DNA from 3 places in the Pseudovibrio sp. POLY-S9 genome. Region 3 is predicted to be linked to each of the others. Evidence: riboswitches for the same ligand, from Rfam matches in the RefSeq annotation. Region 3 holds a riboswitch; each other region holds the start of a gene.
What was found. A riboswitch is a leader RNA that binds a small molecule or an ion and turns the genes downstream of it on or off. The one in region 3 is predicted to bind cobalamin.

Region 1: it holds a riboswitch for cobalamin, as region 3 does, so the genes downstream of both, PPL9_RS25490 (TonB-dependent receptor) here and PPL9_RS27350 (energy-coupling factor ABC transporter permease) in region 3, are expected to answer to the same signal.
Region 2: it holds a riboswitch for cobalamin, as region 3 does, so the genes downstream of both, PPL9_RS12555 (ABC transporter ATP-binding protein) here and PPL9_RS27350 (energy-coupling factor ABC transporter permease) in region 3, are expected to answer to the same signal.

What each region holds. Positions count from the first base shown of each region.
Region 1 covers NZ_LCWX01000237.1:328,252-338,638, reverse strand. The annotation lists gene PPL9_RS25520 (EAL domain-containing protein) at 1-1,281, shown strand, start outside; gene PPL9_RS25515 (ferredoxin--NADP reductase) at 1,622-2,434, shown strand; gene PPL9_RS25510 (regulatory protein RecX) at 2,488-3,021, shown strand; gene PPL9_RS25505 (heparin lyase I family protein) at 3,138-4,262, shown strand; gene PPL9_RS25500 (formate--tetrahydrofolate ligase) at 4,259-5,926, opposite strand; gene PPL9_RS25495 (DMT family transporter) at 6,258-7,151, shown strand; cobalamin riboswitch at 7,328-7,541, shown strand; gene PPL9_RS25490 (TonB-dependent receptor) at 7,717-9,537, shown strand; partial or broken gene PPL9_RS25485 (ABC transporter substrate-binding protein) at 9,635-10,387, shown strand, end outside.
Region 2 covers NZ_LCWX01000145.1:55,353-65,739, reverse strand. The annotation lists partial or broken gene PPL9_RS12560 (ABC transporter substrate-binding protein) at 1-542, opposite strand, end outside; gene PPL9_RS12555 (ABC transporter ATP-binding protein) at 555-1,337, opposite strand; cobalamin riboswitch at 1,681-1,891, opposite strand; gene PPL9_RS12545 (RNA ligase family protein) at 2,699-3,325, opposite strand; gene PPL9_RS12535 (hypothetical protein) at 4,148-4,420, shown strand; gene PPL9_RS12530 (hypothetical protein) at 5,076-5,465, shown strand; gene PPL9_RS31955 (hypothetical protein) at 5,459-5,962, shown strand; gene PPL9_RS12525 (GNAT family N-acetyltransferase) at 6,041-6,559, opposite strand; gene recR (recombination mediator RecR) at 6,675-7,286, opposite strand; gene PPL9_RS12515 (YbaB/EbfC family nucleoid-associated protein) at 7,464-7,790, opposite strand; gene PPL9_RS12510 (DNA polymerase III subunit gamma/tau) at 7,871-9,739, opposite strand; RNA gene ffs (signal recognition particle sRNA small type) at 9,843-9,941, opposite strand; gene nudC (NAD(+) diphosphatase) at 10,134-10,387, shown strand, end outside.
Region 3 covers NZ_LCWX01000243.1:49,882-60,268, forward strand. The annotation lists gene PPL9_RS27345 (hypothetical protein) at 332-1,147, shown strand; cobalamin riboswitch at 1,504-1,715, shown strand; gene PPL9_RS27350 (energy-coupling factor ABC transporter permease) at 1,751-2,416, shown strand; gene ettA (energy-dependent translational throttle protein EttA) at 2,640-4,289, shown strand; gene PPL9_RS27360 (glycoside hydrolase family 18 protein) at 4,356-5,288, opposite strand; gene PPL9_RS27365 (hypothetical protein) at 5,616-5,879, shown strand; gene PPL9_RS27370 (DUF2293 domain-containing protein) at 5,887-6,222, opposite strand; gene PPL9_RS27375 (diguanylate cyclase) at 6,252-8,276, opposite strand; gene PPL9_RS27380 (metalloregulator ArsR/SmtB family transcription factor) at 8,669-9,295, shown strand; gene PPL9_RS27385 (helix-turn-helix transcriptional regulator) at 9,320-9,922, opposite strand; partial or broken gene PPL9_RS27390 (hydrogen peroxide-inducible genes activator) at 10,127-10,387, opposite strand, start outside.

The DNA of each region.
Region 1 (10,387 bases), on a different contig from region 3:
AAGCCAGATGCCCCGCGTGTTGGAATTGGTATGTCCTGGATGGAGTATCAGGGTATCCGCACGGCGCTGGTCTCCTGGAAACTTAGAAATGGCTGGCGTCTGGTTGCCAATATTTCTCCAACCGTACTCGCGATTGAACCGGGCCCAGATTATCTGCGCCATGCTTCTGAAATCGAAGTCCGGTTAGGGCGTGATCATGTTTGGGTCAATCCGACAAACAACAGCAACCTTCCCGTCATCATGGGCAGCAACTTCATCGAAGAGTTTGCAGCGTCAACAATCTACCCGATTAACGTGCGGATCCGAAGCGACCGCAATGCGGTCATGAGTCTGGTAGGCGAACTCAAGATCGTGGCAGTGATCGCCTGTTCAGGCATTGCTATTTTCCTGATCGCCTTGGGCGTCTGGCTTTCCTGGAAGCCAGAAAAAGATGCAGAAGACGACTTTGTTGCTTCCATCCGTAACAACGAGTTCATACCGTACTATCAGCCTGTCGTAGACATCGTAACTGGTGAGCTACAGGGCTGTGAAATGCTGATGAGATGGCAACTCCCCAACGGTAAAATGGTCTCTCCAGGTCAGTTTATGACCTATGCTGAAACATCAGGCCATATTTTTGAGATGACCCGCAGCATCATGCGCCAGTCCATTGATGATTTGGGAGAGCTCTATTCTCAACATCCGGAACTGAAGCTCTCGGTCAACCTTTTCGCAGGCCATTTTAATGATCGATCCATTGTAGACGATCTACTGGATATCTACGAAGACTCTCCAATTGCGCTCAATCAGGTGGTTATGGAGGTGACAGAGCGTCAGCCTCTTGAAGATATCGACCTGGCGAGAAAGATCATCGCAGAGCTACAAGCCCATGGCATTCGTGTCGCTCTTGATGATGTGGGAACAGGTCATGGCGGTCTGGCTTACTTGCAAAAGCTGGGCATGGACATCGTCAAGATCGATAAGATGTTCATCGACCCATTAGGCAGCGAAGAGAATGCCTTCCGTCTGGTCGATGCCATAGCCGAACTTGCGGATACGATGAACATGGGCATCATCGCAGAAGGCGTTGAGAAGTATGAGCAAATTGTACTTCTGCGTGAGCTCGGAGTGTCTTCTGCGCAGGGGTACATCTTCTCCAAACCATTGCCAGCCCGCAAATACCTTGAGTTTGCGGAGGATATCTTCACAGATAGACGCAATCCGGTGAAGGTGCTTGAAGACAAGAAACATGCTTCTGATGAAGCGCTGGATCAGATCGTTTCTCAAAGCGACGTCGACTAACCCAACTTACCTCTATTTCAACACGAGTCAGATCAATGCCCTCTGAAGGGCATAAATCATGCCGCCATGCGCATAACTTACCGCGCTTTGTTGATTAATATTAATATATTCCATAATTATATGTAGTGCATGTCTGATAACCCGCTTCACCGCACTTTCTAGCAGTCTTGGCTATCTCCCAAAAGCTCAGGAAAGGGAGGCGAAAGACAGTATTCTACGGAAAGAAGCAACTGGAAAAGAAATATTCACTCGCACGCGGTTTATTAGCTGCATGTGCCTCAGCACAGCCTTCAGCTTGGGTTAGCCTTTGCCAACCTCATTAATCGGAGCAAGGCGAACGATGAACCAGATCATAAAGGGTGCGGAATTGGAGAGCGCAGTTCCTGCAAATGTCTTTGTAGAAACAGTAACGGAAGTGACCCATTTCACGGACCGCCTTTTCCGGTTCAAAATCACGCGTCCTTCAAGCTTCAGATTCCGTTCTGGTGAATTTGTCATGATCGGGTTGATGATCGACGGAAAGCCACTCTTCCGTGCATACTCAATCGCGAGCCCTTCCTGGGATGAAGAACTGGAGTTCTTCTCGATTAAAGTTCCAGACGGCCCGTTGACCCAGCACTTGCAGAAGATCAAAGAAGGCGACCATATCCTTCTGAAGAAAAAATCCACCGGAACACTTGTGCTTGACGCTCTGTCTCCAGCAAAACGTCTTTATATGTTCTCATCTGGAACTGGCATTGCTCCATTTGCCAGCTTGATCCGTGATCCTGAGACCTATGAGAAATTCGATGAAGTGATCCTGACCCACACCACACGCGAAATCTCTGAGCTTCGCTATGGGGAAGAGTTGGTGGCCGACATCAGCAATGATCCGCTGATTGGCGAAGTTGCTGCTGGCAAACTACATCTTTATAACTCCGTCACCCGCGAACGCTTTAAGCGGGAAGGGCGCATCACGCACCTAATTGAAAGTGGCAAACTCTTTGACGATCTGTCAGTTCCAGTCTTAGACGTCGCAGAAGACCGGGCCATGATCTGCGGCTCCATGCACATGATTGCAGATACCAAGGCATTGCTGGAACAACGCGGTTTCACCGAGGGTGCCAACAACAATCCAGGTGATTTTGTTGTTGAACGTGCGTTCGTGGGCTAAACCACAGTGCATTATGTGATAGCTCATCTTTATTGCATTGGAGATGAGGTCACGTGGGCAAGAAAGTTTCATCTGAATATCTGCGCCGGGCAGCGCTGCATTATCTAAACAGATACAGTGCATCGGAAGACAGTCTGCGACGTGTTTTGAAGCGTAAAGTAGACAAACGGGCCAGAGAAGCAGATGAAGATCCCCATGAGTTCTATGAGTTGATTGAACCTGTGGTCACGTTTTGCCGTGATCACAAGTTTGTCGATGATCTTCAATTTGCACAAAGCAAAATCAGATCGGCGACACTCAAAGGCAAATCCAGCTCCCGAATAAAGCTGGAACTGAATGCCAAAGGTGTGTCTGGAGACGATATTCAGACAGCTTTTGACGACGAAACCCATGATGACCAACGCGCAGCAATTGCCTATGCCAAACGCAAGCGCCTTGGGCCGTGGCGGACAAAACCAAAAGAAGAGCGGCGGGATAAAGAGCTTGGCAGTTTGATCCGCGCAGGCTTCCCCTTTTCGCTTGCTCAAAAGATCATTGACATGACCTTGGAAGAGGCTGAAGACATCATCTACGGACCCGTTTCCTGAAGTTTTTCTTCAAATCCTCTGAAAAATCCTGAAAGCCTCTTGGGAGCGCAGCAATAATTCTTCTCTAGATTAGCACGATCTGCAATCAATCCAGCACCGTGCCTTTGGGAGAAAAGATGCCGGATTCAGATCTACGCGACACTTTCAGAAGATACGGTCTGCTCATCCCGGTGCTTGCAGGTGTATGCCTGTTGGTGAGTCCTCAGCTCTCAGTTGCCGACGACCTAACTCCAAAAGACGCTCCCTCCGACAAAACTGATGTCATCGTGACGCCCCAACAGGACGGAGGTGTTCACATCGATGAAATGCGCCAGTCAGGCTGTGCCGTCATGATTGATGACTTTGATGAATACCCAAGTGCAAGCGACTGGGATATTCACCGCATGAACAAGCCAGAAAACTTCCAGATTGAAAGCGATGTTGTGCGCGATGGTGGACACTCGCTGGCGATCACTGTGTTTGGCGATGATGAGTTGGACGCAGAGGGAAACCTGAAAAATGAACTTTGGGAGGCACGTCAAAAGCGTTGTAATTTTGGCGATGAGGTTTGGTACTCATTCAGCTTTAAAATTGATGGAACCGTCTGGCCTGCCGGATCGACCCGCTGGGTGATTGGTCAATGGAAGGAAGACTCTGGCGGCAGCCCATTTCTGGCGCAACGGTTTGACAACGGCGTTTTTCACATCACTGTCCAGCACAATGATATTCGTAAATTAGTTGCGCAGGCAGAAGGTAGCTATCAGCAGGACTTTAAGGGGTTCTCGCAGGAGCTCCAGCAAATGCTGAGTTTGGATCGACAAGGTTTTCGCAACAGAAATGATGCAAGCCGCACCTCAGACGAGTTCCTTGGCAGTGGCCTTTCAATTCCTGAGCTGAAAAAAGCGATTGAAGCACAGGATACCTCTAAGTTTCCATTTCTGGCGGACCCACAAACCTACTCAGATTATCCAGGTATTCAGATCGAACTCTCAGATGACCCGGTACTGCCGGATCCAACAACCGGATGGGTTGATATGCGATATCGCGTCAAAGGAAGCCGTGTTGGGCAGGGGATCATCGAAATTTGGGCCAACAACAGGTTCATCGCACGCGTTACTGGTTACATTGGTAACGATGAATTTGCCGGTAAAACCCAATACTTCAAGTTCGGGCATTACCGGGATTATGATCGCGATGACTTGCAGTCGACAGTGTATCTGGACCGCTTTCGCCGCGGCCCACACCGGTCTGATGTAGACTAAAACAAGCCTTCAATCTGGCTGTTTTCATCAAGCCCGATGGTCTCTGCTGCCGGATGGCGCGGCAGGCCCGGCATCACCATAATATCGCCAGTCAGTGCCACAATAAATCCAGCCCCCGCGGAAAGTCGAACCGCACGCACATGGATGCTGTAGTCTGATGGCGCGCCAAGCAAGGCTGGATCGGTCGAGAAGGAATATGGTGTCTTGGCCATACATACTGAAAGGTGGCCGTAGCCTTGTTCCTCATAGGACTTGAGCTGATCTTTGACAGCCTGCTCACAGGTGACCTTTGAGGCGCCATAAATCTTTTTGCAAATCCGGCGTATCTTCTTCCAAAGAGCCAGATCATCTTCATAAAGATGTTTGAACTCTGACTGTGTCGTCTGGAGGATCTCAGAGACAGAGGTCGCCAGCTCCTCAGTGCCTGCTGAGCCATTGGCCCAATGTGTGCAGGGCACGGCTTTAACACCGAGCTTCTCCATACGCGACATGATCACGTCAATTTCCTGGTCTGTATCAGGGCCGTACCGATTGATCGCCACAATTACAGGAACGCCATAGCGCTTGCAGTTTTTGACGTGTCGTTCCAGATTGCTCATGCCTTTTTCAAGTGCGGGGATGTTCTCTACTGTCAGATCATTCTTGGCAACTCCGCCATGCATTTTGAGTGCGCGAACCGTTGCCACAACAACAACGGCATTTGGTGTCAAACCAGCTTGACGGCATTTGATGTTGAAGAACTTTTCAGCGCCAAGATCAGCACCAAAACCAGCTTCCGTCACCACATAATCAGAAAGACGCAGCGCGGTCTTTGTCGCAATCACTGAGTTGCAGCCATGGGCGATATTGGCAAACGGACCACCATGGATAAAGGCAGGGTTGTTCTCAAGTGTCTGAACCAGATTAGGTCGGAAGGCGTCTTTAAGCAGCGCAGTCATCGCGCCATCGGCTTTCAGATCCCGGCAGTAAATCGGTGTCTTATCTTTGCGATACCCAATCAACAGGCGGCCTAAACGCTCCTGAAGATCCTGCAGGCTTTCAGCAAGGCAAAGCACGGCCATCACTTCAGAAGCCACGGTGATATCATAGCCAGACTCGCTCGGGAACCCGTTGCTGACGCCGCCAAGCCCAGTGGTAATGGAGCGCAATGAGCGGTCATTGATATCGACCACCCGGCGCCAGACAATCCGGCGCTGGTCAATATTCTCTGCATTGCCCCAATAGATGTGGTTGTCGATCATCGCAGAAAGCAGGTTATGCGCAGCGGTGATTGCATGCAGATCACCTGTAAAATGGAGGTTGATATCCTCCATAGGCACCACCTGCGCGTAACCGCCACCCGCAGCCCCACCCTTCATGCCAAAACACGGGCCTAACGAGGGTTCACGCAAGCAGATGGTTGTTTTCAGCCCGATGCGATTGAGCGCATCACCAAGGCCCACGGTTGTTGTGGTCTTGCCTTCTCCCGCTGGGGTTGGGGAAACAGCTGTGACAAGTATGAGTTTGCCATATGGATTGCTGTTCAGCTCTGGCATCTCATCCAGATTAACCTTGGCTTTAAACCGGCCATAAGGTTCAAGAGCGTCCTCCGGGATCTTCAGATTTTGAGCGATGCGCGCAATGGGTTTCATGTCTGCTGCGCGGGCAATTTCAATATCTTTCATGGAAAATCTCCAGATTAGAACGTGTAATCAAATGAGCCGGAGAGAGCGTCAAAACGCAAATCAGGCAGGAACAGCAATGTAATCTCTACGTAGAATCTCTACCGAATGCACCTGTAAAGTTCAAGATTGAGGTTGGGCACTTGAAACTAACTTAGTTAACGGTGCTCATCTGTGTTTTTGCTGAGATGTGAAATATTATTGCCTGAATAGCTGTTGGTCTGTTCTAAAATTCACCAGACTGCGCTTGCGCGGCAAATCCAAGAGCAGTAGAGCTGGTTGGCTTTTATAAACAAACTGCGCCGTGCCGTAGTTTCGTCGGTTAGGTCACCCCATGTTTTTATTTGAAGTTGCCGCGCTCGGTGCCGCTGCCACCTGGGCTGTTGGTGGTCTCATTTCAGCAAAACCTGCAGCTCACCTTGGAGCCATTGGCTTCAATTGTGTGCGTATGTGGTTTGTTGTGGTGTTTCTGGGTATCTATGTCATTGCAACAGGCACATGGAATACGGTTGATTCAAGCCACGCCTCTCTTATCTTTCTCTCTGGCTTTGTCGGCATCTTCATGGGGGACACATTGCTGTTCCTCACGCTCAACCGTATGGGGCCGCGCCGCACAGCCATCCTGTTTTCCATGAACGCACCCATGTCAGCGCTTCTTGGTTGGTTGTTTCTGTCAGAGGAGCTGTCATTTCAGGCGCTTGTCGGTATCTCGTTCGTTCTGGTCGGCGTTATCCTCGCCATTGCGTTTGGGAAGCGCAAAGACCAGCTTCATAAATGGGAGGCGATTAGAGGTCCTGTTGCCATTGGTGTCCTCTTTGGCACGTTGGCCGCACTTTCCCAATCAGTCGGGTCAATCATCATTCGTCCCGTTATGGAAAGTGGAGCAGATCCCGTCGCCATCTCGCTTATGCGCTGTACCATTGCAGCCTTTGGTTTGCTGGTGTTGTTTTACCTGCCGGGCCGTCCTTTCAGACTGGCGAACCCAATCAACAAAGAGATCGTCGCACTGGCCTCCCTGTCCGGCATGCTGGGCATGGGGATCGGCATGACGTTGATCCTCTATGCGCTGAGTGGCGGAGAGGTTGGCATTGTTTCCACCCTGTCAGCAACCACTCCAGCGATGATGCTGCCTGTTCTGTGGTGGCAAACCAAAGAGTTTCCTGCCATTGGGGCATGGTTCGGTGCACTCCTCGTCATTCTCGGCTGTGCTTTGATTTTCATGAGCTAAACAGATGATAAGGCAACGATGCTGCCTAAGCACCACAAGCAGGTGCGACCTTAAGTGGCCGCACCGCAAGATCTTGTAGCGTGGCCGCATCAGCAATTTCTGTGAGTTTTGCAGGCAATTGGTCGAATTTTATCAAGTTCGCTATTCAGCCAGTTGACGGAAGCCCCTGAAATCTGATCAATAGCCGGGCATTTGGTATTTTTGTCGATTAGATAAAAATGAAAAGGGAACACGGTCCGATTGGAAAAGCCGTGGCTGCCCCCGCAACTGTAAGCGTAGAGTTGTTGCTCACACATGCCACTGACGCAGCTGTTTAAAGCTGTGTTGGGAAGGCGGAGCAACAGTAAGGACGCGCAAGCCAGGAGACCTGCCAGATGCAGTCACTCACCCACGGCACGGGGCGTGCTAAGGGGCGGTATTCCGTTCAGGTGACATTCACAGTGCGTCTGAGCGGTAATGAATCTGACTTTATTTCAAAAGGTTATAACCAGATTTCTTCAAAGACGCACAATGCAATCAACAGCATGGTATCCGTCATGGATGCTGTGAATGATGGACCAAACTCGTGCGTAACACATCTTGGATCGCAGCTACCCTCAAATCCGGCGTAGCTCTCTCAGCTCTCCTCAGCTCAACTCTAATCTCCTCCGCAAACGAGACCGAGCTCGATGAAATCATCGTCATCGCCAACAGAACGGAAACCGAAGCCGGCAAAGTCGGCTCCACAACACATGTCGTGACCGAAGAAGACCTAAAGAACGACGGCGCTATGTTTGTCTCTGAATACCTGACAAAGTTGCCGGGTATCTCGTTCTCGCAAAACGGCGGAGCGGGTAAAACAAGTGCTTTGCGCATTCGTGGAATGAGTGGTTATTACACGAAGATTTTGCTGGATGGTGTCGATATTGCTGACCCGTCTGGTACGCAAGTTGAAGCTCGCCTTGAGCATGTCCTACTTAATGATGTTGAGCGTATTGAAATCTTAAAAGGCTCGCACAGTGCATTATATGGTGGCCAAGCGGTGGGGGGTGTTATCAATATCATCACCAAACGCGCTGCGCCGGGCACCGTGAAGCATAATGCGGCCATCGAGGGCGGCAGCTACGGAACCGTCAACGCGTCCTATGGATTTCAAGCGGCGACTGAAACAGCAGATATCGCAGTAAATGTGCAGCGCTACCATACTGATGGGTTTAGCGCGCAAACTCCAAAAAGTGACACAGCAGATGAGGACGGTTATGAGAACCTGACCTTTTCTGCAAAAGGTTCAGTCGATGTCACAGAGGCTCTGAACCTATATTTTGTTGCACGCGGTACGGATGGTCACAGCGAGTTTGATGGGGGATCTGATCCAGATGGGCGTGATGAGCAGGATTTTCATCAGTACATGGGAAAATTTGGTGCAGATGTTGCTTGGTTTGATGATCGAGTAACAACTGATGCTTCGTTTCAGGTCATTCATACAAAGCGCCAATACTTTGGCGGGTTCTCCAAAAAATACTCAGGTGATCGTTACAAGTTTGACGTTCTCAATACCTTTGAAGCGACAGACGAAATTACTTTGAATTTTGGTGGCGATTGGATGCATGAAGACTATACTGAGTATGGTAGTAGCCGTATCTTTGGTGGCTTTGTTGAAGCAATGGTTGAGCCATCAGATGACCTAAGCCTCTCGGTGTCTTCTCGCTTGGATTACCATTCTCATTTCGGTGCTTATTGGTCTGGTCGTGGAACCATTTCCTATCAGTTGCTTGAAGATACGCGTATCCATTCAAGCCTCGGGAATGGTTTTCGAGCGCCATCATCTTATGAGTTGTATGACGTAAAATATGGGAACCCAAATTTTGAACCTGAAACTGCCATGAGTTTTGACCTGGGTATCGATCAGAATCTGTTGGGTGATAAACTTAGACTTTCAGGAACCTATTTTCAGATCATGACTGAAGATTTGATTAGATATGACCGTACAACCAATAAATACGTACAGATCAACGGCATGTCCCGCAGCCAAGGTGCGGAGCTGTCTGCTAACTGGGATGTTCTCGACAATCTGAGCTTCAATGCTGCCTACACTTACACATGGGCTGTTGGACCAGACAAAAAACGCTTGGTGCGTGTCCCTCTGCATGACGTGAATGTAGGCGCGACTTACAAGCCCGTTGATGTGCTATCTCTCAACCTCAATACCAGTTACGTCTCCGGAATCGAAGATGACGGTGAGCTCGACGACTTCGTTCTAGTCAACGCAAAAGCTGCTTATCAGTACACCGAGAATCTAACGTTCCATGTCCGCGGTGAAAACTTGCTGGATCAGGATTATGAGCGGATCAGAGACTATCAGACACCGGGTCTTTCCGTTTACGCTGGTCTTACTGCCAGTTTCTGATTAAGTATGCCGCTCGGTGAAAGCTGAGCGGCATCTTGCAGGGGATGGCTCTGCTCGGGCTGCCTTCCCATGTCTGTACGCCTCTCAAAAGGTCGAAATGCGAAATAAGATCAAAAAGATCATGCAAATGGCGTTTCTGATGGCTCTGGCATTCAGTCCTGTTGTTGCACGAGCGGACCAGAGCGAGACGGAGGCACCCAAGCGAGTTGTCTCCATGAACCTGTGCACCGACCAGTTTTCCATGCTACTTGCAGGCAAAGAACAACTTGTATCAGTCTCCAAATTAGCATCTGACCCAACGCTCTCCGTCATGAGTGAAGAGGCAGGGGCCTATCCGGTCAACTTCGGTGGGGCAGAAGAAATCTATCTGATGAACCCGGATCTGGTGATCGCGGGGACATACACAAACCAAACCACAGTGCAGATGCTGCGTGGTCTCGGGATAACGGTGGTTCAGATGCCGCCCGTTCGCACCATCTCAGACATCGCCAAAGAGCTACGACGTCTCGGTAAGATATTGGGACGTGAGCAACAAGCTGAGGCACTCGCACGGCAATTCACCTCTGAAATCCAGCAGTTTGTCGATGCTCAGCCAGCTGAACGAGCGCGGGCAGGGGTCTACTACGCCAATGGATACACGGCGGGAGATGGCAGTCTCGTCAATGAGCTGATCACCACCGCTGGCCTGCAGAACATTGCCAATAATCTGGGTTTGAAGGGCACGAGCAAGCTGCCCTTGGAACTGCTGATCCTTGAAGCCCCGCAGCTGCTTGTTGAGGGCACTCAGTTCTCAGATAAACCTGCATTGGCTTTTGAACTCCTCGCTCACCCAGCCTTGAAGCGCACGCTC
Region 2 (10,387 bases), on a different contig from region 3:
TGCGCAAGATCATCGCGGTAAGACTGAACCAGCCCTTCAGCACGCTCCTCAACATCAAAGATGCGGCCAAGGTTCAACAGATCATTGTACATATCATCCATGGAAACCTTAGGCTTCTCGCCAATATGGATGCAGCTCTCGGTCAGCTCGTACACCTTGATGCCGAATGGCTCCAGCGTCTCCGGTGTGAGCTCGCCACCAACCCTCATACCATAATTCCAACCTGCAAAAAAGAAATCCGCGTCAGCACCAATTAGGATTTCTTTGTTCGGATACTTTGGGGCAAGCTCCGGCAGCACAGCCACTTGATCCGTGAGCTCTTCATCCAGCGTCTTCCACCCAGAAATACCGGTGTAGCCCACCATGTTGTCCTGCAACTCCAGTGCCAGCATCATTTCTGTGAGGTTGGAGTCATGCGATACCGCCCGCTGCGGCACGCCATCAAATTCGACAGTGCGGTTACAGCTCTTGACGGAAACCTCTGCCAGCGCAGCAGAAGAGGAAAGCAGCGCCACAGTCAGCGCCAAACCAAGTTTTTTCATGAAAAAGAACCCTTACGAATGCAGATCAAATGTCAAAAGAGAGTGCTGTCGGTCCACCAGCTGATCGCGTGTTGTCCGCACCTGAAAAGCCTTGGAAACCAAAGCGGGAGAGAGGATCTGCTCCGGCGCCCCAAAGCCAAGCATCTGCCCGTGGTCCAGCAACAGGATCTGGTCACACACCTCAGCCGCCATGTTCAGGTCATGCAGACTGGTGATGATCGTCAGATCCAGCTCTTCAATGAGCTTCAGAATTTCCAGCTGATGGCGAATGTCGAGATGGTTGGTTGGCTCATCCAAAATGAGCAGCTCTGGCTCTTGCGCCAGTGCCCGCGCCACCATCACCCGTTGTCGTTCCCCGCCAGAAAGCGTGCCAAACAACCGTCCGGCCAGCCCGTCCAGCTGCAGAGCGCGGATAGCACGGTCCACCACCTGCCGGTCGCGCTCGCCAGATGCCGCCAGACCACTGCGATAAGGCGTGCGCCCCAGCTCCACGATCTCACGCACTTTCAGCGCAAAGTCCGTCGGCTGCTCTTGCAACACCGCCGCCACCCGCTGCGCCGTCACTTTGGCGGAGAGGGACCAGATGTCATCGCCGCCAACACATATCTGCCCGCTCATCGGCTTGTTGAACCGATAGAGCAGCCGCAACAACGTAGACTTGCCAGCCCCGTTCGCGCCAACCACGCCAAGCACTTGCCCCGCAGCCAACTCAAAACTCAACGGCTGCAACACCAACGAACTCTTCCGATCAGGCGCCCACGAAACATCGCACACAGAAACAAAAACCGCGCTCATGCCAAAGCACCCGTGCGCAGCTCAGCCCCAATCGGGCAGCCAACGGTGCCCAAATGATGAGAAACAAGATCAAGCATCGTACCAACCCACCCGAGTGAAACGCTACACATCATCAATGTAACGTTATAACGTTACATTTATTGTCGAATCCTGAGGCAAAAGTCAAGCACACACGCGCGTCGACCATCAGCGGTTCGCAAAACGATCCGGGATAAAGTTTAAGTCTTGAGGAAACAGGTAACATAACGCCCTCCGCGCAACGGCAGGGGCAAACAGAAACCGGATATGTGAGAGGCTTGCGCCAATGCAACCATTATGGCCTCCTCCGGGACGCCCCGCCCGGGTTGAAGTGAAACATAATGGCAGGTCTCCTGACTCGCGGGTCTGTGCTCAGCCAGCCTTCCCGGATCTCTCCAGTGGCATGCTTGGCGTCGCTCGCCGCTTACAGTTGCGGGGGCAGTCACGGAATTAGCGCCTGTTGGCTACACTTCACCGTGTTCCCTTTTAATCCCGAGGCCTTTCGCACCTCAGAAACCATAGGCCCGCATACTGAATTTTGCAGACCTCAATTGCAAGCGCTTTCGAGAATAGACCTGAGGTGCTGTTGATAGCAATTGCCAGCAACTCACTTGAAACACTCAAATACTTTCGCAAAACCATCCCAAGTTTTCCATGAGTTTCACTTGTGACAACGCCTTGCTAGGCTCTTGGCAATGACCAAACAGAGATTGCTTGAATTCACCAACTTTGACCATCCGGATAGCAATAAGTGAAAAGAGATGAAAACAGTCATTAAAAAGACTTCGATAATCTTGAGTGTCTTCGCTGTCTGTTTTGCAGTTTCGGGATGTTTATTGATTGGACCTCTCCTGCCGACACCTGGACATACGGAGATTGTGAAAATCGATTCATCAATGACGAACCAGGAGCTTTCTCGCAAGTTGCTTGCTATCTTTAGAAATCACGGTATAGCCCCCTGCACAATGTCAAGCCCCGCATACCATAGCAAAGTCCGTCACTCAGTTGATGAAAGGCCGCCGAATGGCTGTATTTGGGGAGGCTTTCGTCATCCAAGTCAGCCACAAGTAAATGCTGATGATGCAACTATAATCATCGGAAGTTTCCCAGAGTACAATAATAATGGGATAGGCCAATCAGCGAGATTTCGAAGACTCAGTAACAACGAGTTGGAGGTTACGGTAAAAGGACAAGGTGCGTACTATAGGAAGCTCCCAAACAAAAAAATCGCTCAAAAATTTGCCCGGATTATCAAAGAAAACCTGCAATAACAGCACACCCCACCGTCTTCCCGGACAAGCGCAGCGCAGATCCGAGATCCAGAGCCAAATGCTCAGGTGCTCCTAGCTCCTTCGCAACCCGTTCTTGGTAATCTCACCATGCATCCAGTGGGTGTCACTCTGTACGTGATCTGCGCGCACATACTTGGCCATATGTGTTGCCATGTCAGCCTCTTGGAAAGCCTCAGTGGTTCGCACGACAAAGCCCTCCTGTTTGCTCAGGTTGAGCCCGTTCAGCACTCCATCAACGCTTGCTTGAGTGAAAACGCCCCTGTGCAACACCGGAACAGGAGCAATGCCCAGCTCTGAGAAACGGTCCAGCGTCGCATCCCAACTCTGTGTGATGCCGCCAACAATCCATGCAAAACCTAGAAAGTAAGTGGGCAACCTGTCATAAGCGACGGAATGACGGGCAAACAGATACTCACCGATGATCCGCTCATCCTCAGCAAGACACGGCGAAACACCTGCCGCAAAAGCTTTCATCCAATCACGGGATGGATGATACCCACTGTCAGGGCTACGCGCATGGCATCCACTCTGCAGGATAGTCGTGTTCTCGCCGTCCATCTTCTCGGTAAAGACGACTTCTGCGGCGCTTTCCAGAACCGCCAAATCCCGCAGGATCTTGTCATCGCTCATAACACCGGGAGAGCTGGGTAAATGATAGGTGCGGCCATACTTCTTCATCGATCCCGCAGCTCCTTATCTCCAAAGCGAATAAGGGAACTCCGATTTTAATTCCTATGCTCATTGAGCCAGGACACCGCCCCTTCTTCTTATCGGGTGGTGATTACAAGCTTTAACGAGCAACCACAACCACCCACCGTCTTCCCGGACAAACGCAGTGCAGATCCGGGATCCAGAGCGATACGCTTAGGCATAAGCCACGACACAAACAAGTTGCTAACCCCTGCCATCCACGTCCCTGTTAAAACTACCAGTTTGACAGGGTAACTACCTCATCCCATCCTCATGCATGAAGCGCACAAGCCCTTTGTTATGGGCGGGAGGGTGGTGAATACAATACCTTCTTCGGAGGGGAATAAACTCGCCTGTCTGTTTGCAGGTTTCTAGCCTCCCGCCCGCCAAAGGGTTCTCACGCCACCCTCCGTCTTCCCGGACAAGCGCAGCGTAGATCCGGGATCCAGAGCGACATGCTCAGGCATAAGCCACGACACAAACGCCTCGCTAACCCCGTCATCCACATCCTTGTAAAAATTGTCAATTTGACAACTTGTGGTTTTCATTCCACATTCATACATGAGGCTTCGAAACCTCTCCAAACAGCGGTTACCGCTCCCGTCGACTAGCGGATTTTTTGTGCCTGCTTTATAGGTAGCGCGCAAACCTATTGCTATGAGCGGGAGGGCGGTGAATACAATACCTTCTTCGGAGGGGAATAAACTCGCCTGTCTGTTTGCAGGTTTCGAACCTCCCGCTCGCCAGCGGGCCGTCGAAAGCCTTGTTGTCGCGCGGTTGTTCAACACCCTACTTACAGAGGGATTGAGAATGATCGACTCCGCATGTGCCTGTGGCACCACAAATACTTTCCAAAATGAAATTGACGAAGTCATCGTCGCTGTCTCGGATTTGCAAAACCTCTCGTATATTCAGCATCTTGTGCTGACAGAGAGAATGCAGCACTCCAGTGAGCGCGATGCCCTGTTCACTCTGCATCACGCCTTCCGCGATCGCCTCGAAGCGCTCAAGAAAAGCTGCGGAATGTTAGAGCGAGTCGCTCATCCGCAGCCAATAAACACAAAAACTCCGCTTCCTGATTAAGCCGTGCAGCTCTTTGCTCGCTGGCACCCGCCCGAAAACCCCCATCGGTTTTCAATCAGGGAGATGCACAGGAGCAAAGAAAAAAGCCAGCCTCGTAAAAAAGGACTGGCTTAGAAAATGGCTTGATCGTGCAGCGCGCTCTACGTGATCGGTACCCCTGACCACGCAGAGCTCGTTCAACAGCACTGTGATGGGTAAATAGCACGAACCCGTGCCACTTGCCTCCGGTACCAATGGCGAAACGCAAATACACCCCGCATCCTCGCCAATTGGTGCCCTGCTGGTCTGCGGCAATACCACCCCGCTGCAGGCCAGCGCCCCCTTAAAAATACCAGTGCCAATAGTAGTGCGTCTACCCCATGAAAAATAAGGGGTGGCATTCCTTCTACCGCCCCACCTACTGGATCCCGCATCAAGTGCGGGACGACGGCGTTGAAGCAACCGCAACAACCTCACCAATACATTATAGTTACATCAGATAATCAAAACGCAGATCTCAACGTCTCTTTTGCTCGGACTGGGTACGTGGGCTCTATGAGGCACTCACAGAGGTAAGGCGTGATTTCGATAAACTGAGCTAAGTAGTAATGGCCAGTTAATTTACTTCCCCAATAACGTGTGATATCCGCCGGTATATTACCTATGGGGAAGTGTTATGAAAAAGCAATTGTTCGCTTTATGCGCTGCTTCTATGTTGATTGCTGGCTGTTCTAGCAGTGGAAGTAATAGTGTAGAAGTTCGCGCTCGAAAGGCTGCCAACCTTTCTATCTGGAAAACCCGTCAGGAGGTTCGCTTTGCAGGGAAGCCATTTGAGGTGGCTGTTGCAAAAGATAAAGCCTTTTCATTTGTTGCTCCCAAAGGCTCAGGATTTCCTTATTCGCCTGCTGAGGTTGAAGGCGTTGCACGCGCTGTAACTGGATGTAAAGCAGAATTTGGGGCAGGAATACTGGCTTTTGTTGGTGGCTTCTCCAAGAAGTCGGATCTGCGAGAGATTCAATCAAAATACTCAGGCTTTGATTATTGGCGTGTGGATCTCAAATGTTAAAAATATTGAAAGCAGTGGGCCTAACTGTTCCATTTATTATGATTGCAGGACTAGTTGGGTGTTCTAATCAATCTCGACCAGCCTTTGAAGATGTGGTGAACCGCGAGATAGTATTTCCTGAGTACCCGAGTAGTGGTTGGACTTATTTAAGTTTCTCTCAGGCTCATGGATATCAGGTCAACTATCTTGGCAAAAATGGTCGTGCTTGGTTATGGTATCCGGGGAACTCAGTGGTAGTCCCGGAGGAATGGAAGCGTGATACTGTTGCAGGACAAAAAGCTGTTTGTTGGCGGCATCCAGCGAAGAGCTATAACCCAGTAACGAAGCGATATGGTGGGTCTTTTGCATGCCAGTCGCTGGCATTGTCGCAACGAAGAATCATCGCAAGACTAAAGGGTGATCCTTTCGCGCTTTCTTCTGACAAAATTCCTTATCGGCTCTCGAAGTGTTCCGCACCTAAAGAGTTTGACTTCAATCGTGACCAGTTTCGATGCTGATTTGCGATTGAGCCCTGTGTTTCTGGCTGCAGGTTGGTTTAGGTAAGCGCAAATAATCCAGCACAACCTGTTGCCAACTCACCCCAAATCAAACCGCTTACAAATCCGGTCTACCGGTGTCCCGTCAGCCAGCGGAACTGCCTCCAGCACTTTGTAGTCTTTGAAGCCGCGGGAGGTGTAGTAGGCGAGGCCGCCGGTGTTGTCGGCGCGGATGGTGGCGTTGATGGTGGTGAGGCCTTTGCCTTCCAGATTGGCAAGTGTCGCTTTGAACAGCGCACTGCCGATGCCGCTCTTGTGCAGACCCGGCTTTACGAAGGTGCCGATATCAACCCAGTCAGCGGGGATATCTCCGTAATGGCTGGCGATTTGAAAGCCAAGCGGCTCGCCGCTCTCACGGTCAATCGCGCAAACAGTGCTCTCCAGAATTTTGGCTTCAAGAAACCACTCGATGAACTCACCTTTGTTCAATGGCTTCTCAAGCGCAGTTGTTCCCCCGGTCTCAATAATCCGGTTGAGCAGAGCGAGCAGTTCGTCCACATCATTGCGCTGGGTTTTGCGGATGAAAAACTGGGTTGGTTTGGCGGAAGACGTGTCCATTTTTAAAAATCCTGTTCAACGCAATAAATACGCAAATCTTTCAAATCAACGCACATAGCAACGCAAACGACTTATGCGACGGAAATACCCGCACAAGCACAGAGCAAGAAACCTGCTAAAACTTTGTTCTTGCTCGCAAAGCCTGCGCCAGCGTGCCCTCGTCTAGGTAGTCTAATTCCCCACCAACCGGCACGCCATGGGCAAGACGAGTCACTTTCACATTCTCAAATCGCGCAAGCTGGTCCGTAATGAAATGCGCAGTGGTCTGCCCTTCAACGGTCGCATTAACAGCGAGGATAACTTCGCTCACCACACCGCCTTCAATCCGCTCAACCAGCTTGGAAATGTTGAGGTCATCCGGCCCAATCCCGTCCAGCGGAGACAGGGTGCCGCCGAGGACATGATAATGCGCGCTCACAGCGGATGCCCGCTCCAGCGCCCAAAGGTCAGAGACGTCCTCAACCACCACAATGGTTGCTCCATCCCGGCGTGGATCAGAACAAATTGTGCAAGGATCACTGGTGTCGACGGTGCCACACTCAGAGCAGATGCCGACCTGATCAACCGCCACGCCCATGGCTTCGGCCAGAGGGATAAGCAGTTGATCTTTCTTCTGAACCAGATGCAAAGCAGCACGTCTGGCCGAGCGCGGGCCAAGGCCGGGCAGCTTGGACAGCAGCTGTATCAGGCGTTCAATTTCGGGACCAGCAACCCTGCGTGTACTCATCTAAAATCTATGCTCTCTGCGAGAAAGAAAAGGCACCCGCAAAGCAGTTTTGCGAGACAATGCCAGATAAACTATGCCCGCCTGAAGAGGCGGGCAAGAGGGAATAAATCCGTTTCAGGTCTATCGCCAAATCTGCGCAGGGCCGCGGTGATTTGGCAACAGATAGCCTTGAAGATATTAAGAGCCGAACGGGAGTTTCATGCCAGCTGGCAGACCCATGCCGGACATCATGTCCTGCGTACGCTCCTGCACCAAAGCTTCGCCTTTTCCCTTAGCATCGTTATGCGCAGCGAGGATAAGATCTTCCAGGATCTCAACTTCATCCGCATTGATGAGAGAAGGATCAATCTTCAAACCAGTCATTTCACCTTTGCCATTCAGCGTAACGGTGACCATGCCTGCGCCTGAGGTTCCCTCAACGGAAAGGTCGTTTACAGTCTCCTGAAGCTCGCCCATTTTTTCCTGCATCTGCTTGGCTTGCTTCATCATTTTAAGAAAGTCCATCGACTCGCTCCTTAAACGTCTCTTGAGCACACATCAGCGCTCTATCAATTCGGTTCATAAGGTTTCATAGCACAGAAACCTTAGAAATCTTGGGTGAAATCCATAGAGTCCATGTCTTCTATGTCGACAGACTCGGACGCCGCTTCAAGGGGGAGATCTTCCTCCTGCTTCAAAATGCGCACGTCAACAACCTTAGCTCCGGGAAAGGCAGAAATAAGTTTCACCACTTCCGGATCAGAATGTGCATCCGAAACCAACTGTCTTTGGTTAGCTTCTTTTTCCTCATGCAAAGTCGGCCGGCCCTGGTCACGACTAACCGCAACAATCCAGCGACGACCCGTCCATTCTGTCAGTTTTCGGCCCAGTTCTCCAGCTGCATCAGCTGTCGCAATCTCAGTCGGCTGCACTTCAATACGGCCCGGCTGGAAGTTGACAAGACGCAGCGCGCGCTCAACCGAAACCTTGACTGGAATGTCCTTCATGCGGGCCGCAAGTTGAGCAACCTCAGCCCAGGAGCGGATCGCAATCTTCTCTTTAAGTTCCTCAGCCTGCCGCATCTGAGGGGCTGATTGCGATGCAGCGCCAATAGCTTGCGTCATCGGCTGGCCGCCAGCCACAGCACGTAACTGAGGGGCTGAGCCGCCACCGGATGGAACAGCGCTTGCGCTTGATCCGCCACCGCCCTGTGGCGCGTTGCCCGCAGGCGCATTACCGCCAGCAGGGGAGAACTTGCCAGCCTTCAGCAGCTTCAGCGCCTCTTCCGGATCAGGAAGATCAGAGGCGTAGCACAAGCGCACCAGAACCATGTCAGCCGCAGCCAACGGCTTAGGCGCATTCTGTACTTCGTTAATTCCCTTCAGCAATATCTGCCATGTCCGGGAAAGAACGCGCATGGATAGCTTTTCAGCAAAGTCCCGCCCACGCTGCCGCTCACTCTCAGTGACAGAGTTCTCTTCACCCGCCTTCGGCACCGCTTTCAGGCGAGTCACCAAATGGGTAAAGTCTGCAAGGTCAGAGAGGACAACTGCCGGATCGGCGCCCACATCGTACTGGGCTTTGAGCTCATCAAGAGCGCTGGCAATGTCGCCGCGCATCACGTGCTCAAATAAATCTATCACCCGGCTGCGGTCAGCAAGGCCCAGCATCTGGCGCACTTCATTCGGCTCAATGCGGCCTGCACCATGCGCAATGGCTTGATCCAAAAGGGATAAACTGTCTCGGGCAGAACCTTCACCAGCGCGAGCAATCAGAGCCAGCGCCTCATCAGAAATTTCTATGCCCTCTTTACCGGAGATCTCGCGCAGCAGAGAAACGAGCGTAGAACTTTCAATCCGGCGCAAGTCAAACCGCTGACAACGGGAGAGGACAGTTACAGGAACCTTGCGGATTTCTGTGGTCGCAAAAATGAATTTCACATGCTCCGGCGGCTCTTCCAGCGTCTTCAACAGCCCGTTGAACGCCGACTTGGAGAGCATATGCACCTCATCGATGATGTACACTTTGTAGCGCGCACTCGCCGGACGGTACCGCGCTGCTTCGGTAATCTCGCGAATGTCGTCAATGCCAGTATGAGACGCTGCGTCCATCTCGATCACATCGACATGACGACCTTCCATGATCGCCTGACAGTGAACGCCGGGTTTATCTAAGTGTATGGTAGGCTTATCAATTTCACCTGCGATCTCGTAGTTCAGGCCACGGGCAAGAATACGCGCTGTGGTCGTTTTACCGACACCGCGAACCCCGGTCAGCATCCAGGCTTGAGCGATACGTCCAGTCTCAAATGCATTCTGCAGAGTCTGAACCATCGGCTCCTGACCATAAAGATCATCGAACGAACTAGGTCGGTATTTACGGGCGAGAACGCGATATGCACCATCGCTGCTGGAAGAATTATCTTCCGCGCCTGTTGTTGTCTGGTGCTCGTCTTGAAGGTCTATTCCGTCCATATCGCCCAAATCCTCAGCCACTTCAAAGGCAAGGTAAAACTTACTCCCGGCCATTCAAGACGAAGACCGGCCGCTTGTCGAGTATGGGCGCGGGGAAAATTAGGTGGGAGGCTGGCACGATGACCCGTGCCATGGACTCGTTAGGGCTGCTTCCTTCCGGATCTGACCCGGTTGGCGAGTGGCTCGTCCACCACCAACCTCCCGATCGTGTATATGGTCGCTTTACCTGTATTTTGCAAGCCTTCATTGATGTTTACCGCTTGCTACTGTGGACGAGACTGTGAATCTTCAGAGAGTTCTGCCAAATCCGAATTCAGAAAATGTCGCCACAACATTGCATTTCAGTGCTATCTCGGGTTCACTTTACATAAGTTTATAATTTAAGGAATTCGAAATGCTGGCCGAAACAGCCGAGGTGTATGATGCCTCTGCAGCTCTTTGTTATTCTGCCAACTCGCTTAATCGCTGTGGTGAAAAACGTAAAGATACTGAATGGGTTAACTCGCTAAAGACGAGCCTGGATGCCCGCTTTTTAATTCAGGCAAACGACGCTTTCATCTTCAATAAAGAGGTCATGACTGAGCCTTTCATCCATCCCGTTGAGATGCTCAAAACTCTGAATGTCACTGATCCGACAACCATCTTTCT
Region 3 (10,387 bases):
ATAATTGTTTGAAATTATTGCGCATTTATTAAGAATTCTAGGGGTGGGCCGGGTTTAATTCTAAAAAGTATCGAAAAGTGCGGTGCATATGACGTTTATCCGACACTTCCAAAGCTAATTTATGAAAATTGTAAGTAAATGTTTCGTTGAGTGAAATTCTTTATATACGTGAATACTCGTATTTATCTTCAAGTTGAGAGGAAAGAGGGGCAGGCTGTCAATTATGATTCTCTTCTCTTTTCACGACAGCATTTAGTTCATTTTTTATGGGCAATTGATGTGCATTGTAGTTCACCATCTTGCTGAAACAACTTTCAGGTGGTCTTGAACGATGCAGTGGTCCAGCTTGTTTTTATACTCAGCGGTTTCGGTTTTGCAGCCAACTGGTGGTGAGCGAGATAACATCTTGCCGAGTTGGAGCTCAACCACAGCGCGCCGTGGTATCGTAGAAAGCATTGAGCGTATGGCTCGGGCTGGGAGCCCTGAATATGTGAAACTCGATGACCGTGTTGCTGTTTTGGTTGGCGATGGAGCTTTATGGAGTGACGCTCTGGCTGGCGCAGACAATGAAGTGACGCCACCTGAAGCTGGCGACAGTTTTGGAAGCTTTGCTGTTTATTCTGAGAGTGTACGTGCTCATCTGTCATTACGCGGGCCAAAGGCTGTTGGCGCAACATATATAGAGTTTGCTTTTCAGCCTCTGAAAGAGTTGGTGGGGTTCTTGAAAGAACATCACTTTCAGATTTGGGTTTTAAGCTTTGGAGACCATGAAGTAGATCGCACTATGGCAGAGTTGAACTACGGGCTTCCGAGATTTCGGGTTATCGAGGTTGCTCCCCACGCAGCGCCGGTGTCTTCAACAGATCTTGCCCGAACTATCTGGGAGAGGATAGGAACAGCACCCCAGATTTTTCTTGGACGATCTCACAGTGATCTTGGCTTGCTGAAGCTTGCTGGAAAAGGTGAGGGGGTGCTTGAAATCCAAATTTCTGACAGCCAAAATGCTTCCACTCCTACACCGGATTCAACTCCTGATGATTCTGGAGAGCAGCAGAACTCCTGGAGCTTTGTGATTTCTCCTGAGGAGCATTGGCTAAGGAAATATTCGTGGCAGGCACCTTCGGAGAGAACTTATAGCAAGAACTAATAGAAAATACTGAGACTTTCGTTGCAAGCTGTACGAGATATATTTGATCTATTCTAGTTTTAATCGATTGAAAATCTGAGTGCTTTTGTAATGTTGAATAATATCCGATGTTTCTGAGGTAATTTTATTTATTTTGATGAAGATCAATGAAGAGATGGGGCACTCTGATATTTCTAAATACAGCTTCGGCTGGCACTCGGATGGGGGAGTGTCAACTTTCTTAAAGGCGTGTACCAACGGGTACACGCCTCTTTTTTTGCCTGCAGCTCTAGCGGGTTACGAAGGCCGTTGCATCCCTCTGATTGTTGCTTATCCCAACTGCCTCTTATTTCTAGTTGTGTCTTCTCTTTAAATTTAGGATATTCCCGCTGTTGGGTTCTGTAGAAGCCAAGCTTCTTGGATGAAAAGGGAATGCGGTAGGGATGACCAAAGATGGGCCCGAACCGCAGCTGCCCCCGCAACTGTTACGTGGTGCGTTCTTCATAAAAGCCACTGGAGATGATCTCTGGGAAGGCGGAGGACGCAAAAGCCATAAGCCAGGAAACCTGCCCGACACGACATAAACTCATGACCGCACGGAGGGTGCGAAGAGGAGCATATTAAATGCATATTGAACCGGGTTACGTTTCCGCCGCCAAGGTTATTGCTGCCAATGCAGGTGCCGTTGGCGTTATTGTCTGGGGCTGCAAAGAGCAGATTTCAGAATTCCTGAAAGAGCCGTTCACACCGCTGAAAACGCTATTGGCTGCGGTTTTCTTCTCCATTTTCATGCAGAGCTTCCATATGTCTGTTGGAGCATCGGAACTTCACTTCGTTGGTGCGATGGCGATGTATCTGACGCTCGGGTTTACCCCTGTTCTGCTTGGGTTTGCCATTGGCTTGCTGTTTCAGGCGCTCGCTTTTGATCCGCAGGACATGTACCATCTTGGCGTCAACAGTCTGTCTTTGATGTTGCCGCTGATTGCCGTTCACTACCTGAGTGGCCGTGAGTTGTTTTCCAAGGAACTGACCAAGCGTGTGAGCTTTGCGCAGATTCTGAAGTTGGATGCGATGTATTATGCTGGCGTGACCGGCATGGTTGGCTTCTGGTTGATGATTGGGGACGTTGCTACGCCGTTTACGGCATGGGCGCAGTTTGCTCTGTCTTATCTGGCAATTGTTGCGTGTGAGCCATTGGTCACCTTCATTGCTGTGAAGGGGCTCAAGGCCGTTGAAGACAATGCGATTGTTCGGAACCTGACAGTGGTTCCGCAGCTGAAGCTGGCGTAAATTTTTACGAGCTTGTTTGTTATTGGGGCGGCAGAGTAAACCTGCTGCCCTTTTTCTTGCGTGGAAGTGACCAGGTGTTGTCGTGAAATTCTCCGTTTGAGGAGAAAAAGCGACGGATTTGATCATCGCTGAAGTGTTATGGATTGCCCCTTGGCGCTGCTTCCACTATGAGTGCTCTCCAGAGATTTCATTGTTTACACAGATCAGGAGATGCAGGCAGTCCATGGCGCGCCAGTTCATCTATCACATGCACGGGGTCTCCAAGGCCTACGGTGCAAAAAAAGTACTCGACAATATTCACCTGTCTTTCTACCCGGATGCGAAAATCGGTATCCTTGGTCCAAACGGTGCAGGTAAGTCTACTCTTTTGAAGATCATGGCTGGTCTTGATAAAGAGTACACCGGTGAAGCATGGGCTGCAGAAGGTGCCAAAGTTGGCTACCTGCCGCAGGAACCAAAGCTGAACGAGGACAAGACCGTCCTTGAAAACGTGATGGAAGGTGTTGCGCACAAGCAGGCTCTTCTGGATCGTTATAACGAATTGATGATGAACTACTCAGATGAGACCGCCGATGAAGGTGCTCAGCTGCAGGACATCATTGATGCGCAGGATCTGTGGAATCTGGAAAGCCAGGTTGAGATGGCAATGGAAGCGCTTCGCTGCCCTCCATCCGACTCTCCTGTAAATAACCTTTCTGGTGGTGAGCGTCGCCGTATCGCGTTGTGTCAGCTGCTCTTGTCCGAGCCTGACCTGATGCTGCTTGACGAACCAACCAACCACCTTGACGCTGAGACCGTGCACTGGCTGGAACGCCATCTGCGTGAGTTCAAGGGTGCCGTTCTGATCATTACCCACGATCGCTACTTCCTTGACAACGTGACTGGTTGGATTCTGGAGCTCGACCGCGGTCAGGGCATCCCTTATGAAGGCAACTACTCCACTTACCTTGGTCAGAAAACCAAGCGTATGGAGCAGGAAGGCCGTGAGAACATGGCTCGTTCCCGCGCTATCAAGCGTGAGCAGGAATGGATGGGCATGACGCCGAAGGGCCGTCAGACCAAGTCAAAAGCGCGTATCAATGCTTATGATGCTCTGTTGACTGCTCAAGAAGAGCGTATGCCTTCTATTGAGCAAATTCTGATCCCTGTTGGTGAGCGTCTGGGTAACAATGTTATCGACGTTCAAGGCGTTTCCAAAGGCTTTGGCGATCGTCTGTTGATTGATGATCTGACCTTCAAACTGCCACGTGGTGGTATTGTTGGTATCATCGGTCCAAACGGTGCTGGTAAGTCAACACTCTTCAAGATGTTGTCCGGTCAGGAAAAACCTGACAGCGGTGAAGTGGTAGTCAGTGACCGCGTGCACCTTGGTTATGTGGATCAGTCCCGTGATAAACTGGATGACAGCAAGACCGTTTGGGAAGAGATTTCCGAAGGTGCTGAAGTGATCTATCTTGATAAGAAAGAGATCAACTCACGCGCTTACTGCTCCTCCTTCAACTTCAAGGGTGCTGGACAGCAGGCGAAAGTTGGTGATCTTTCCGGTGGTCAGCGTAACCGCGTGCATCTTGCTAAGGTTTTGAAGTCAGGCGCAAACGTTCTTCTGCTCGATGAGCCGACCAACGATCTTGACACCGAAACACTTGCAGCTCTGGAAGATGCGCTTGAGAACTATGCTGGTTGTGCCGTGGTTATCTCGCACGATCGTATGTTCCTTGACCGTCTTGCAACGCACATGCTGGCCTTTGAAGGTGATAGCCACGTTGAGTGGTTTGAAGGTAACTTTGAAGACTACGAAAAAGACAAGGTTCGCCGCCTGGGTGCACACGCTGCAGACCCAAGCCGCATCAAGTACAAGCCACTTACTCGCTAAGTCTAGCTTGCTTATTGATTTTGAGGACGGCGGAGCAGTGATGCTCCGTCGTTTATTATTATTGTTTTACTTTTTGTCTTTCAGATCCAGTGCATCTGCAACAGTTGAGATCCATTCTGTTGCAAGATCAGGGCTTTCGGGTGATTTTGCAAACTGCCAACCCATTGCGCCTCCAAACTCTTGTTCTGCCTTGTTCAGAGGATCGATGACATATTCAACTAAATCTTCTGCGGGGATATAGCCATTGTTCGCGCTCGGACCGGCGTTACCCTTCGCTGTCGGTTTGCCCACCAGTAGCTTTTCCGCAGGGATGCCTGCTTTTTGAAGGCCAACGATGCTGGTGGATTGAGGTGGGTTGCCTGTTGTACCTGCAACCAACCGGGTTTCATCAGCTGGGGTGTCGCCGACCCATGGACTGTTGTTGTAATACTGAATGTTCAAGTAATCGATGACGTCGTGTGCCTGTTCCATTACCTTCAAGTATGGGCCGCCGTACCAAGTGGGGTCCAGATATGGTGGTTGGGGAGCGTGTGTGATGATGCTCTGATCAAATGGTAAGGCTGCCTTGAGCTTCTGGGAAAGAGAAACCAGAAAGTTCACTGCATTATAATGGTCATCGCTTACAATTGCCGCAGAGTCTTCCCAGTCGATATCAATTCCGTCAAAACCGTTGGTTTTCACAAAATCAGCAAGTGCCGCGACAAAGCTATCAAGATTGTCGTTACATTCTTGCCAAACTGCAGTGACAAAGTCAGCTCCGCCAAGTGCGGCAAGGACTTTGAGGTCTTTTTGCTGAGCCTCTTTTACGGGCGTGCTACCGTTTGGAGAAGCTTTTATAGCTTGCCCCATAGGCCAGTCGGCTGTTAGATCGCATTTGCCATTTGTAAAAGTGGCTCCGCTGATAAATGCCTGTATGCCAATAGTACATTCTGTTTCTGCAAGAGCCGGGAGCGTTGCGTAGGAGTTGTCTGTATAGATGACAAGCTGCTTTTTAGTCATTCTTGCTTTTCCTTTTAATGCGCAAGGTTACGCAAACAGGACGGGCATAGCTGGGCTTCGTGAGCTGCTGTTTGGGCTCAAGGAGAAAGCGTGAAGACAGACTAAAGAGTTTATTAATGTGCTTCCCGATAGTTCAATCGAATTGCTGCTAATTCAGTGAGCGGAGTTCACAAACACTGGGTATTTGTCTTTCGTTTACGCATCTAATGCATATGTACTATTCATGCTTCATACGTAGATGTGCTGATGTGACGCATGCGCGTGAATGTTAAATTGATGTAAGTCAACTCTGTGTTCTTCCCCCATCAATCAATAACGGGCACTGTAATGAGCGATACAACTCTGTCTTCTGCTGAAGATCAGCAGGATAATGATCCACTCTTCTTCAAGCTTCTTTTCCTTGTTCCAATCATCGGCTGGTTGTTCAAAGATGCTGTGCATGGCAACAGCGAAGCAAAATACTATTTCTGCGCGAACTTCTTTGTTGGCTGGGGTTTGGCAATTGCATTCTTCGGGTATGCTGCGATCATCATCCCTGCACTGTGCCTTGCAGCGCTTGCATTTACTTGGATTATTGGTGTTTGCCGATAATTTGTAGCTACTGATCTTGCTCGCCGCTTTCATTGGGAGCGGCAAGCAGTTCCCCGGCGGTGATGCTTCCGCCCCATGATGTGATGGTGGCTTCCATCTCATCTGCGACGCAGTAACGAGCAGCGTCCCGGTCCAGACCTTCTTCCAGTAAATCATCGTAGTCAGTGTATTGATGGCGCACATAGCTGGTTGTTGCCAGCAGAACCGCAATGTGGGCTGGGAGGTGGCGCAGGTGCTGTTGGTTGGCTTTGCTGCGTATTTCCGAAGCATCCAGAAATGGAACATGCGGAATAAGCGTGCTTAGGGCGTCGCTGATCGCTCGTTGTCTTTTGGTTTTGCTCACACATGATCTCTTTGCGCTGGTGCTGCGCGCTAATTTATCATGGATGATGGCAGGCGCGATATTCTTCTACGTGCCATGTTTGTTTTTACTCTCTGGATTGGATCTGGCGAGATGTCGAGCACGTGCTTCTTGTAAATCTCAGAAAAGCGTTGTTCAGGGCCATAGAATGCGCCTTGAACGTATTCTGCGCCTAATTTTCTCAGCTTCTCTTCGGTATTTGCATTTTTGATTTCCGAGAGGATGATCTCGATGTTCAAGGCATGTGCGAACTCAGTTGCAGCGGAGAGTAATCGTGCTGTTTTATCATCTTCAAACAGCCGTTCTACAGAGCCCGCGTGTAGTTTGATGTAGGAGATCTTCAGTTTCTGGAAATGCTCAATCTTCAGTCCGCCGGAGTCAAAGTGGTTGATGCACAACTTGACGCCTGTGTTTGTTAGCTCATTCAGCTGACCAATGAGGATATGAGCGTTGGCTCTTAAGAGAACACGCGAGGGGATCTCCAATGTGAACTTGTCTGGCGATACATTGTTTTCCTGTAGAAGGTAGCTGAGATCATCGCAGAACCCTTCCTTCAACACAGAGGGAACGGGGACGCGGAACAGGAACTCCCAATGTTGCATTGGAGTGTTCTGACACGCGCGCATGGCGTGAATGATGGCTGCAATTGTTGTCTCGCCAAGAACATTACTGAAGCTGGCGCTGTCAAAGATGTTTGAAAGGTCACATCCACGAGCAATTTCTAAAATCTGAGACGGCCATTCTGGCCGGGCCTCCAACATTCGTATTTGGCTTGTTTGGCCGAACCTTATGGGCTGGAAGATTGTTCCGACCTGGTTTTGCAAGAGTGCCTGTTTTGCGGTTTGCTGAAGGGTGACCTGCCGTTCCAACCGGGTGCGCATGACCTGATTGAACAGGCTGGCTCGATTTCGGCCTCTTTTTTTTGCATGATACAGAGCTGTGTCGGCACTATCCTGCAGTTCCTTCACAGTGTTTGCGTGGCGTGGGAATACCGCAGCGCCAATGCTGACCTTGGGTCGTATTTCGCTGTGCTCATGATAGATCGGATGACTGAGAGATACTGGCAAATCTTCAAGCAATACTCTGATCTGATGACATGTGGTGTCTTCCAGGAGCAATGCAAATTCATCGCCGCCCAATCTGAGAGCGGTGACGTTTTCACATTCCATCTGCTTCAAACGGTCGGAAATAGCCACCAAAGCTGCGTCGCCTGCAGCGTGCCCGTGAGCGTCGTTGATGACTTTCAAATGATCCAGATCGACATAGAACAAGGCCACGCGCTGATCTGGGTTTGTCACGCTTTCTATGGCGTCGGAGATAAGTTGCTCAAAGCTCTCTCTGGTTCGCAGGCCAGTCAACGGGTCAATATTGCAGACTGTGAAGATTTCTCGCGGATTGGCTTGCTCTGGTGGCAGTAAGTATTTTGTTGCCACCTTGGCATTGACTGAGAGTGTGCTGCACAAATCGTTTGTTGAGAGGATGCGGAGCAGACCGGGAACGAGAATTCTTGCCAGGTTTCTGAAGCTTTTGAGCTTTTTGGTCAGGTCTGCATTTATGAGTTGATCTGAAGGTGTGGTTGGCTGGAAATGTGTTCTGGGAAAATGGGCAGTGTTGTTTGCATCGGACTTGCAGAGAATACCCACGACGGCGATCACTCGCTCGTGGAGGGAGAGAGGCATGAGTGCGATGAACTGCGTTGCGAGATGCGGTGACCTGGCTGTTGAGGGTGCGTCTTCGCCATTAAACCTATGTGGGAAAATCTGCACATCATCTCCGCAGATTGGGAGTTCCGTAATCTTGGAGAGAAGATTGTTGAGCTGGTTCTTATAGGGATGAATGCTATCGGAAACGAAAAGCTCTGAACCACTCCCGGTTTCTGATTGATTGACCATGATGAAGGTCGGGAGCTCGAACAGTTTCTCGTAGACGCGCAGGACAGACTGAGCGAATGGCTGCGGAGGCATCTCTACTGGATGCAGGTTCGTTTTATATGCCGGGTACTCGATATTGTATTTTGTGTTGCCTGCTTCAGACATCATTCCCACCACTATCAACCAATTATTTACCACGCCCTTATTGATAGGGATTATGTGCTTTTACGCAAAAGGAAAGCGGGGGGCTCTGTGAGAATTAAGGGGCAAGCTTTATGTGAATACTATAAAAATACTAGGTAAATTTTAGGAAAATGGGGATAAGCACCTTCTATTTTTCTGATTTATATGAAAAGTGAAATTTCTTATTTGTGCATTACATATGTAGAAGAGTAATTATGATGCATAATCTCTTATGGTTCAAAGACAATACTATTTTATGGGTAAGTTATCAGTGATTCCTTCGCGTTGTTTTCTGATGTTGGTGCACTACAGCTTTTACTTTATTAGGAAAGCTAAAACTTTTCATATAATTTCGATTGTGCTATGAGATGCCTATGAGTGACCGTACGAAAGATCGTTTGATGTACGCGCTGAAATCGCGCGGACCGAACACAGCTGCAACCATGGCCAAACATTTGGGCGTGACGGCTGTGGCTGTGCGTCAACATCTTGATGCGTTGCTGGAAGCTGATCTTGTTGAGTTTGAAGACCTGAAAGGGACTGTGGGGCGTCCTCGCAGAACCTGGCGTCTTTCTGAGACAGGCAACAGGAAGTTTCCTGATAACCATAGTGGTGTGCTGGTTGATCTGCTTGGAAACATCAAAGACCTTTACGGCGAAGAAGGACTCCAGCGCCTCATAGATGCGCGGGCTGATCAATCCCGGAAGTCCTATCTAACTGCGATGAAGTCTGCAAAGACCCTGTCTGACAAGCTACAATGCCTTGCTGAACAGCGCAGTGAAGAAGGGTACATGGCTGAGGTTCTGAAGGATGGCGAGAATGGCTATCTGTTTGCAGAGAACCATTGCTCTATTTGTGCTGCAGCCCGGTCTTGCCAACACTTTTGTCGATCAGAGCTTGATTTGTTTCAGGAGGTTTTGGGAGATGATGTACGCATCGAGCGTGTTGAGCATATCCTGAAAGGTGACCGGCGTTGTCTCTATAAGGTCTCACCCAACTAAGCTGCTCGCGACCTCACGTTCTTTTTAAACCAGAATTGACAGAAGCATTGCCAGTTCCACGCGACTGCTCACGTTGAGCTTTGCGTAGATGTTCTTGCGGTGCGTACGCAGTGTGTTCTTCGTAATATCCAGATCAGCAGCAATCTGAGGTTCTGTTTGTGTGCCAGACAGCTGCTCCAGGACAATCGCTTCCTTATCCGTCAGGCGGAAGAGGGCCGTTGCCTTTTGGATATTGATTTGCTGCTGGATTTCCAGGTCCGTGACGAACAGAAAGAAGAGATCGTCGAACTCAGTATCGACCAGGCGTAAGTCGATATGGATCGGGCGCAGAAATGCTTCATCTCTTCTGAGGACGAGCTCTTGCTGTACATCCAGATCAATTGTTGCTGTGGCCAGACTTTGTGCGTTCTGGAACTCGCGCTGGTGGCTCGGGTCGGTGAACTCTAGCCGTCCGGTGCTGACCTTGATCTGAGGTGTTTGCTCAAACAAGCGTTTTGCAAACTCATTACATTGCAGGATAGTTCCATTACCTTGAATAATGGCCACGCCCTTTTGTAGCCGGTCAAGGCTGTCTGCAAGAAACTTGCAGAATGCTTGGTCTACAATATGGGCGGTCTCTTGGTTCAAGCTAGTGGATTCCTATTTTACACCGAGCAACTAAAACCGGCTGATGGCGTAATAGTGTGCATTTGAGTGGAAGGAAGTTCATCTTAAAAAGAGTCGTTCTTCTAATCCATATTCTATAGCTTAGTGAGAAATCGATAATACGTATGCAGTTGCACGGTATATTTTTCGGTTATTCACAGCAACGGGTTAAATTAACTCGTTTCATTAGTTGGTGACGTTACGCAAACACCTTGCGAGTGCCATGTAATCCTCGCTTTTAGGTGAAGTTTTTCGCCAAATTAAACCTATCCTACGGGAAGGTTGAGGCTCTGCAAACCGCAAAAGTGTTATGCGATCGTCTGCGATTTCTGTATCTGCGCAAATTTCAGGCAGGACAGTGACGCCATATCCGGCAGCGACCATGTGCAGGACAGTTGCTATACTTGTTGCGCCTACGTTAGCTGATTGATTTTGACCAATTGCTCC